Regions from separate parts of the Lactovum odontotermitis genome, predicted to be linked through region 2. Evidence: predicted binding sites of a transcription regulator. Region 2 holds the regulator's gene; each other region holds the start of a gene.
What was found. The regulator Rex, encoded in region 2, represses fermentation and respiration genes when NADH is low (regulators of the CRP and FNR family bind a similar motif). The targets are predictions, from matches to a motif close to TTGTGAANTANTTCACAA.
Positions count from the first base shown of each region.

Region 1 (3,263 bases), on a different contig from region 2:
AATATAGCGCCAATACAAAATACAATTATTATCGTCATACTATATTTATACGCAAAATTTTTCAAAATGTTACAGAAAATGTTATAAAAACTTGAAAAATTCTTGTAAAAACTGTAAAATAAAGTAGTGAAAACCCTTTACGATGTTCAAGAGTGGATGAAGAAGTTCGGTTACATCAATTTGATGCCTAATCGCCGCGATGCGATTTATTTTATGAAATTGGAGCTGAAAGAGCTTCATAAGCGCGGCATCATTGCAGAGCATGATCCTGACTATTTTAAAGCCAGTCTGATTTTAAGGCGAGAGTCAAAAAATGAAGAAAACAGGAATAAAATTGAAACTGACAATGAGCTTTAAAGTCACACAGCAGAGCATCATTTGTAAATAAGTAAAACCGAGCCCTCGGGCGAACGTTATTCCAAAACCGAGCCCTCGGGCGAATGTTATTTCAAAAGGAGAATAAAAAATGACAAAGAAAATCATCGGAATTGACCTCGGCGGCACATCCGTCAAATTCGGCATTCTGACAGAAGACGGCGAAGTCCAGGACAAATGGTCAATTGAGACCAGTATTTTGGACGAAGGCAGTCACATTGTCCCAGATATCATCGAGTCCATCAACCATCGGCTTAATCTTTACAAGCTGGATAAATCTGAATTTGCCGGTATCGGCATGGGTTCACCGGGTTCTGTTGACTTAGAAAAATGTACAGTAATCGGTGCTTATAACCTCAACTGGAAGACGCTTCAGGAGGTCGGAAAGCTCATCACTGCGGGGACTGGGCTGCCATTTGCCATTGACAATGATGCAAATGTTGCCGCACTTGGCGAACGTTGGCTGGGCGCAGGCGAAAATCAGCCGGATGTCGTTTTCATCACGCTGGGAACTGGCGTCGGCGGCGGCATCATTGCAAATGGTGAGATGATTCACGGCGTCGCTGGTGCCGGCGGTGAAATCGGCCATATTGTGGTTGTGCCTGAGAACGGCTTTGACTGCAAATGCGGCTCAAAAGGCTGTCTAGAAACAGTTGCTTCAGCGACAGGTGTCGTACGTGTGGCGCGCCAGATGGCTGAGGAATATGAGGGGGATTCAAATGTAAAGGCGCGAATCGACAATGGTGAGTCTGTCAGTTCTAAGGACATTTTCGATGCAGCAGAGGCAGGCGACAGTTTCGCGCTGCATGTTGTCGACAAGGTTTCGATGTATCTGGGACTTGCCTGCGGAAACCTCGGAAATACGCTGAACCCTGATTCTATTGTCATTGGCGGCGGTGTATCAGCAGCCGGCGAATTTTTGCGGAAACGCGTGGAAGACTACTTCATGAAATTCACTTTTCCGACTGTTCAGAAAACGACCAAGATTAAACTTGCAACCCTAGGCAATGACGCTGGAATCATTGGCGCAGCCAGCCTAGCCAAAAAATTTATTAAGGACTAATACCAAATGTACTGGATTATTAACGTATTATTAATACTTTTTCTAATTGTTGTTATACTTTATCCTAGATTTCGCCCGAGAATGGTGGCCAAAATTCTGGACAATAAGGAATTCAACCAGAAAATCTCGGAGAATGCTCAATTGATTGATGTGCGTGACTCTAAGGAATTTCGAGTGAAGCATATCATGGGGGCGCGTAATTTGCCCTACAGCCAGATAGAGCAGTCGCTGTCTGCTTTCAGCAAGGATAAGGATATTCTGCTCTACGAGAACGGACGTCCTCAGTATGCGACTCGTGTGGCCGGAAAGCTTAAGAAGGCCGGCTTCAAGAATGTTTTCATTCTGAGAAACGGATTGTCCAAATGGGGCGGTAAGGTTAAATCAAACTGAAACTTCATTGAAAATTTTCAGAAAAGAACTGTGAAATAATCACTGATTTTGAGATGCTTTCACTGAAAAGCTTGTGGTTGAGCCATTTCCGGCTGTTTTTTGCGAGTTATCAGGTGCTTGGCAAACAAAGTTTGGTTTTGTAAAATGTTTCGCAAAGTGTTATAATATCACTATCACAATTATTAAAAGGAGAACAAAATGCCTATCGTTTCAGCAGAAAAGTTCATACAAGCAGCCCGTGACGGCGGATATGCCGTTGGAGGATTCAACACAAACAACCTTGAGTGGACGCAGTCAATCCTGCGTGCCGCAGAAGCAAAGAAAACACCCGTTCTGATTCAGACTTCCATGGGTGCCGCTAAGTATATGGGAGGCTACAAGCTCTGTAAGGACTTGGTTACTGATCTCGTAGAGTCAATGGGCATCACTGTTCCTGTTGCGATTCACCTTGACCACGGCGACTACGAAGCAGCTTTGAAATGTATTGAAGTAGACTACAGCTCACTGATGTTTGACGGCTCACATTTGCCGATTGCCGAGAACTTGGAGAAGGCTGAAGAAATCATCAAGCTTGCGCATGCAAAAGGCATTTCCGTTGAGTGTGAAGTAGGTACAATCGGTGGTGAAGAAGACGGTATCGTCGGTGACGGCGAACTTGCACCCGTTGAAGACGCGGTTGCTATGGCTAAACTTGGTGTTGACTTCTTGGCAGCAGGTATCGGCAACATTCACGGCCCATACCCTGCAAACTGGAAAGGCCTGCACATTGACCACCTGACGAAGCTGAACGAGGCTTTGATTGCTGCAATGGGACACAAAGTTCCAATCGTTCTGCATGGCGGTTCAGGAATCCCTGATGACCAAATCCGTGCTGCAATTGCAAACGGTGTTGCTAAAGTTAACGTCAACACTGAGTGCCAGCTTGCTTTCTGCAAGGCTCAGCGCGAGTACGTTCATGAGTTTGATGCCAATGAAGAAGAATACATGAAAGAGAAACTCTTTGATCCGCGTAAATTCCTGAAAAAAGGTTTTGATGCAATCACTGAGTCAGTTGAAGAGCGTATTGATGTTTTCGGATCAGCAGGTAAAGCTTAATCAGCTGATAAAATATGATTAACCTAAAGGCTGTCGTCACTGACGGCCTTTTTTCATTTGCCTTTTATAAATAGGGTGACAAAGTGTTATAATGAAATCGAGAAATTAGAAACTAACTTTAAATTTACAAAAACTGGAAAGGAGTAGCGCAACAAGATGGATGAAGAAAAACAAAAGAAGCCGAAAGGAAAATATCCGCATTTGTCTTCAGGCATTTCCTTTGGACTCACGTTCGGAGTGGCTTTCGGCATTGTGTTTCACAATTTATCACTGTGGATTGGCCTTGGCCTTGCGTTTGGCATGGCAATCGGCTATTCCATGGATGGAAAGAAAAAAGATT
Region 1 covers NZ_BAAGGQ010000021.1:13,650-16,912, forward strand. The annotation lists gene ACYQ2E_RS09935 (prepilin peptidase) at 1-38, opposite strand, end outside; gene ACYQ2E_RS09940 (YqgQ family protein) at 127-357, shown strand; gene ACYQ2E_RS09945 (ROK family glucokinase) at 467-1,438, shown strand; gene ACYQ2E_RS09950 (rhodanese-like domain-containing protein) at 1,520-1,828, shown strand; gene ACYQ2E_RS09955 (class II fructose-bisphosphate aldolase) at 2,027-2,923, shown strand; gene ACYQ2E_RS09960 (glycine zipper family protein) at 3,080-3,263, shown strand, end outside.
Region 1: a site for Rex is predicted at 1,966-1,983, ahead of ACYQ2E_RS09955 (class II fructose-bisphosphate aldolase). Genes of this name have one in related genera too.

Region 2 (3,263 bases):
TGAGCGCCGCAAAATCAGTTCTGGCTTACCCTGAACTTTCAGCGCGGCATTGATGCCTGCCAACAGGCCTTGCCCGGCAGCTTCTTCGTAACCTGAGGTGCCGTTTGTCTGTCCAGCAGTGAAGAGCCCGGAAATCCGCTTAGTTTCTAGCGTCGGGCGCAGCTGATGGGGCAGAATCATGTCATACTCAATCGCATAGCCCGGCCGCATCATTTCTGCCCGCTCAAGTCCCTCAATCGAATGCAGCAAGTCAAACTGCACGTCCTCGGGCAGGCTAGTCGAGAGGCCTTGTATGTAGACCTCCTCGGTATGACGTCCTTCCGGCTCCAGAAACAATTGATGGCGCTCTTTATCTGCAAAGCGCACGATTTTTGTCTCAATTGACGGGCAATAACGCGGGCCGACTGAGCTAATCATGCCATTATATAAGGGTGCCCGATTGAGATTGTCCCGGATAATCTGATGACTGTTCGCATTGGTATAGGTCAGCCAGCATGGAATCTGGTCTGTCAGGTAGTCCTCGTCTTTGGTCAGGAAGCTGAAAGCGTGCGGTGTCTCGTCTCCTGGCTGTATCTCGGTTTTGTCGTAGTCAATCGTTGAGGCCAGCACACGCGGAGGAGTCCCTGTTTTAAAGCGCTCAATCTCAAAGCCAAGTGCACGCAGGTTATCCGCCAGCTCAACAGAGGCAATCGTGTTATTCGGACCCGAACTGTATTTCAAATCACCGATGATAATCTCGCCGCGCAGTGAGGTGCCGGTAGTCAAAACAACAGTTTTCGCGGAATATTGGAGACCCGTGTCTGTCAGAACACCAGTCACAGCGCCGTTTTCTACGATGAGCTCCTTGACCATGCCTTGGCGCAGACGCAGATTCTCCTGCTGCTCGAGCGTGTGTTTCATGGTCTGGCTGTAGAGGTCCTTATCCGCCTGCGCGCGCAAAGCCCGGACAGCAGGTCCCTTACCCGTGTTCAGCATTTTCATTTGAATGTAAGTCTTGTCGATGTTGCGTCCCATCTCGCCGCCCAGCGCATCGATTTCGCGCACAACCACACCTTTAGCCGCTCCGCCAATGGACGGATTGCAAGGCATGAAAGCCACCATATTGAGACTTATCGTGAGCATCAGGGTTTTGCAGCCCATCCGGGCTGCGGCCAGTGCTGCTTCGCAGCCTGCGTGTCCGGCGCCGACAACGATAACGTCAAATTCTTCGTAAAAATTCATTCTCTTTAGTATCTCTCCAAAATAAAAAATCAAAACTGCATGAAAAAATCCGCTATTTCAGAAGATTTTTCCCGAGCTTTGACTTTCGGTTGATTTATTTTACCGCAAAATCAGATTTTGCGCAAGTTGAACGTTTTACTGTCATTCTCATCTCCAGTTGACAATTTCACAAAAATTAGTTAAAATAGTCACAAAGATTGTTAGCACTTCCATAGATAATTATGGCGGTTAGATTGGAGCCAAAAATGACCGAAGAGACTGAGATGGACAACAAACACGCAAATCACGCAGATTTGCCGAAAGCTACGATTAAGCGTTTACCGCAATATTATCGCCTTTTTAAAGGTCTGGTTGCCGAGGGAATTACACGCACGAATTCACGGCAGATTTCTGAAAAAATTGGTGTGGATTCCGCCACTGTAAGACGTGATTTCTCACTTTTCGGCGAATTAGGACGCCGCGGCTATGGCTATGATAGTCTTGCTTTACGAGATTTTTTCGCCAATCTTCTCGGCAATGACACGGCCACAGACATTGCACTGGTCGGCATAGGTAATCTGGGGCGTGCCCTGCTGAATTATCCTTTCCAGCGCCGCAACAAGCTGCATATTGTTCAAGCTTATGATGTTCCCGGCAATCCGCTGGTCGGAACTGAATCTAAATCCGGCATTCCGATTTACGATATTGCTGACTTGAAGGAAAATATTGAACATGCAGGAATTGAAACAGCTATTTTATCTGTTGATACGGAGCATTCTCAAGAGGTCGCAGATAAACTGGTGGATGCCGGTATACACGGCATTCTCAACTTTACGCCGGTTTTCCTCAAAGTACCTGATGACGTTTTCGTCCAGTCCATTGACCTGACAAAGGAGCTCCAGACGCTTATCTTCTTTATGAAGCATTCTTCTCAGCTTTAAACGATTTAAAAAGCCCTTTGCTTGGGGCTTTTTTGTTAATAATTATCGTACTTTTCCAGAAATTCCGAAACTGTTTTCCGGTAGAGTTCTGGCTCAGTCTCAAAAGACTTGGCGTGTGCGGCACCTTTTACAATCAGCAGCTGCTTCTCTTTATCTTTGTCGGCCGCGTAGTTCTGGTAGACCATCTTTGTCGGCACGTAAGTGTCCTTGCTGCCGTGAATGAAAAGCATCGGCCGGGAGTTTTGCGCGAGTGCTTTAACTGAGCTGGCCTCGCCGTATGTCCAGCCGTCGCGAATTTTTGACATGGCTGAAACTTCATAGATGAGCGGGAATTTGGGCAGATTGTACATTTGCTTCGCCTGATAGGCTGTCTCGTCCCAAACGCTGGTGTAGCCGCAGTCTTCGATGATTTGATGCACATTGACCGGCAATGTCGGCTCGCCTGAGGCCATCATGACTGTGGCGGCGCCCATTGAGACGCCGAAAAGCGTCAGGTCCGCTTTAGAATCGGCTTTGATGAGTGTGTTTGCCCAGGCAATAATGTCAAACTTGTCATGGTAGCCGTAACTGATGATTTGTCCGCCTGATTCGCCGGCCGCCCGGTTGTCGGGCATGAGCACATTGTAGCCGAGCTGGTGATAGAGGACGGCGTATTGGCGCATCGCCTCTTTACTTGAATGGTAGCCGTGAACCACTATCACGGTCTTATTCGTTTTGCTGGCTGCAGGCACATACCAGGCGACGAGCTTGATTCCGTCATTTGTGATTTTCTTTGTCGTCTTTTTATATGCGGCAAATTCGGCCAGTAAACTGTAATTTTTGCTGGTCTTTTTTAGCTCGGTAACTTTTCCATTGTAGCGAGCTTGCGAGACGTGAAAGAAATAAAAAGTCGCACCAATATCTGCCGCCAAAATGAGGGCAATCAGTGCAACTATTATTACTCTTAATCTTTTCCAAACTTTTTTCTTATTCATGCTGATAATTTTATCATCATGAACTTAAATGTCAAGTCACTGATACTGCATGACCATTTGATTCTTATAAGCGCGGTCAATCATGGCTCCACCCAGGCACTCTTCTCCGTCATAGAAAACGACGGCCTGACCAGGTGTAATGGCACGT
Region 2 covers NZ_BAAGGQ010000017.1:5,569-8,831, reverse strand. The annotation lists gene mnmG (tRNA uridine-5-carboxymethylaminomethyl(34) synthesis enzyme MnmG) at 1-1,221, opposite strand, end outside; gene ACYQ2E_RS09035 (redox-sensing transcriptional repressor Rex) at 1,467-2,141, shown strand; gene ACYQ2E_RS09030 (alpha/beta hydrolase) at 2,177-3,115, opposite strand; gene mnmA (tRNA 2-thiouridine(34) synthase MnmA) at 3,152-3,263, opposite strand, start outside.

Region 3 (3,263 bases), on a different contig from region 2:
AGCTGGTAGTCAGCCAGCGGATATTTTACGTGTGTCTCATCATCTGTGATAACTGCAAATGGTGTCACTTCTGAACCCGTACCTGAAGTCGTAGGAATGGCCACCATCTGAGTCTGATGCGGATGATAGAATTTGATGATACGTTTACGAATGTCCATAAACTTCTGAGCAAATTCTTCAAAGAGGTACTTAAGTGCCTTGTCGTCGCTCAAATCAACTTCACCGCGTGAAGAATACTCATAAATCAGACGGCCGATTTTACCGGCATCAAGGGCTGAACCGCCGCCGACCATGATAACTGTATCAGGCTTGAACTCGCTCATCTGACGGGCAATTTCAATGGCCTGGCTAAGTGTTGGGTCAGGCTTAACACTTGAGTAAATGCTGAGCTGAATTGGTTTAGGACGCATTTGCAGCTGCTCCAGCACCTTGTCAACGAAGCCGAATTGAACCATGCCAGGGTCAGCGACCAGGAAGGCGCGGTGAACATGAGGAAGCTCCTGCAGATAGCTGATAGAGTTCTTCTCGTAGTAGATTTCTTTTGGTAAGCGAACCCATTGCGGGCGATTACGACGCTTAGCCACAGTTTTAATATTCAAAAGATCATATGTGCTCAAGTTATGCGAGAGCGAATTTTTCCCCCAAGATCCAGTTCCCAGCGTCAACGAAGGACGCAATGCATCAGAATAGAAGTCACCAACACCGCCGATAGCATCCGGCTGGTTGACCAGGATACGAGAAGCATTAACCGCTTCGCCGTAAACCTTAACAAACGGGTCATCCTGAGCACCAATCTGAATCGCGGCATTATGGCCGGCACCTTGGTAGTTCAAAAGGTCCAGAACTGTGTCAATCGCCTGGTTACGGTCTTCAGCGCGATAAACTGACAACAGCGGACTAAGTTTTTCAGAACTGAGCGGCTCGCCAATGTTTTTCTTCTCACATTCAAACAGCAGCACATCTTTGCCCTCGGGAACCTTAACACCCGCCTGCTCGGCAATCCAGCGGCCGGAACGGCCAGCCACAGGGCCTGTAACGCCATAGCCATCTTCACGTTTCACAAAGACGAAGTCTTCAATTTTCTTGTAGTCTTTCTTTGGTACCAGATAAGCGCCCTGTTCCTGGAGCTTCTTCATGAACTCGTCATAAACTTCAGTTGCAACAACAGCTGAATTTTCTGTTGCACAAATCATACCATTATCAAAGCGTTTTGACAGCAGAAGGTCTTCAGCCGCACGCTCAAGATTAGCTGTATGGTCAATATAAACCGCACCATTACCGGCACCAACACCAAGTGAAGGGTTACCTGAGCTAAGAGCTGCATTGACCATAGAAGGACCGCCTGTTGCGATAATCGCTGCAATCTTCGGATTTTTAATCAGCGCACTTGTATTATCAAGGCTCGGTGTCTCAATCCATTGAATAAAGTCCTTTGGCGCGCCCACTTCAACAGCCGCATCATAAACAATCTTCGCAGCCTGAGCAGAGCTCTTCTGTGCCTGAGGATGGAAAGCGAAAACAATGGCATTACGTGTCTTTGCAGCTAGAAGTGACTTGAAAATCGTAGTCGAAGTAGGGTTTGTCGTCGGCACGATACCTGCCAAAACACCCAGCGGGTCTGCAATCTCTACAGAGCCTTTAACAGCGTCTTCTCTGATAACACCAACCGTTTTATCATGTTTGATAGCATTATAAACTGATTCAGAGGCGAAACGATTTTTCGTATCCTTATCTTCTACGACACCGCGGCCCGTTTCGTCATGAGCTGCATGCGCCAACTCAAGTGAGTGCTCTGATGCGGCCAATGCCATAGCTGCAACGATTTTATCAACCTCTTCCTGAGTGTAAAACTTGAAGTCATTTACTGCGACGACTGCTTTGTCGACCAAACTGCTGGTATATTTCTCAGCTTTCTGTGTCCGCGCGGCCTTTTCTTCAGCGGTAAGTTCCTTCTTAACTGCTTTTGTTGCCATTTTGTTCCTCCTGAACATTTTTGGATTCAATTATTTTTTATCAAATTTCTGTCTAAGATTAGAAGATTGATATTTAATTCTTAATTGTGAATTTTCTCACAAGAACAGTATAACACTCTCTTGAAAATTTGTCAAGGATTGTGAATGTTTTTTCAAGGAATTTCACACTTTTTCAAAAAATCCTGCAAAGTCACTGAAAGCACGAGTGAAAACGTTTCATTCTATTTGTGAAATAGACAAAGCGATAATAAGTGTCCACAAAAAAAACAAAGCCCATTAACAACTGAACTTTGCTTCCAACCTAAAGAGAAACCATTTTTAGAATTTATTTCGTGAAGTCAATAACCATACGGCCTTCAATCTTTCCAGCCTTCATCTCGTCGATAATGTCATTCACTTCCTCAAGCTTGCGCGTTGCCACAATTGGTTTTACCAAGCCGCGACGTCCGAACTCAAACGCTTCCTCAAGGTCAAGACGAGTTCCGACAAGTGAGCCGGCAACTTCTACACCGTCAAAGACAGTCGTAGGAATTGACAATGACATGTCAGTATTAGGCAGCGCAACAGCCACCATCTTACCCATTGGACGCAGGCAGGCAACCGCCTGTTCAAAGGCAACACGAGCGACAGCCGTCACTATAGAAGCATTCGCCCCCAAACCGCCAGGTGTTGCAGCCTTAATTGCTTCAACAGGGTCAACCTCAGCCGAATTAACAACAACATCCGCACCGATTGTTTTGGCCAAATCCAGCTTCTCCTGATTAATATCAACCGCAATCACATAAGCATTAAAGACATTCTTGGCAAATTGAATGGCCAAGTTACCCAGCCCGCCAGTACCAAAAATAACAATAGGCTGACCTGGTTTGATGTTTGAAACTTTAATCGCTTTGTATGTGGTAACACCCGCACAAGTAAGAGACGAAGCCTGAATCGGGTCAAGTCCGTCCGGAACTTTAACAGCATAATCTGCGACTACAATGGCCTCTTCAGCCATACCGCCGTCCACACTGTAGCCAGCATTCTTTACTTCACGGCAGAATGTTTCATTGCCCGACACACAGTATTCACAGTGGCCGCAGCCTTCGAAGAACCATGCGACAGAAACGCGGTCGCCAACTTTAAGCGAAGTCACATCTTCACCGATTTCAGTGACGATACCAATTCCCTCGTGTCCAAGCACCGTGCCTGCCTTATTGCCGTAATCACCGGCCGCTACGTGCAGGTCTGTATGACAGACACCGCAATACTCCATTTTCAGCTTGGCCTCATTTGCCTTGATTGGGCGAA
Region 3 covers NZ_BAAGGQ010000012.1:31,625-34,887, reverse strand. The annotation lists gene adhE (bifunctional acetaldehyde-CoA/alcohol dehydrogenase) at 1-1,973, opposite strand, end outside; gene adhP (alcohol dehydrogenase AdhP) at 2,299-3,263, opposite strand, start outside.
Region 3: a site for Rex is predicted at 2,058-2,075, ahead of adhE (bifunctional acetaldehyde-CoA/alcohol dehydrogenase). Genes of this name have one in related genera too.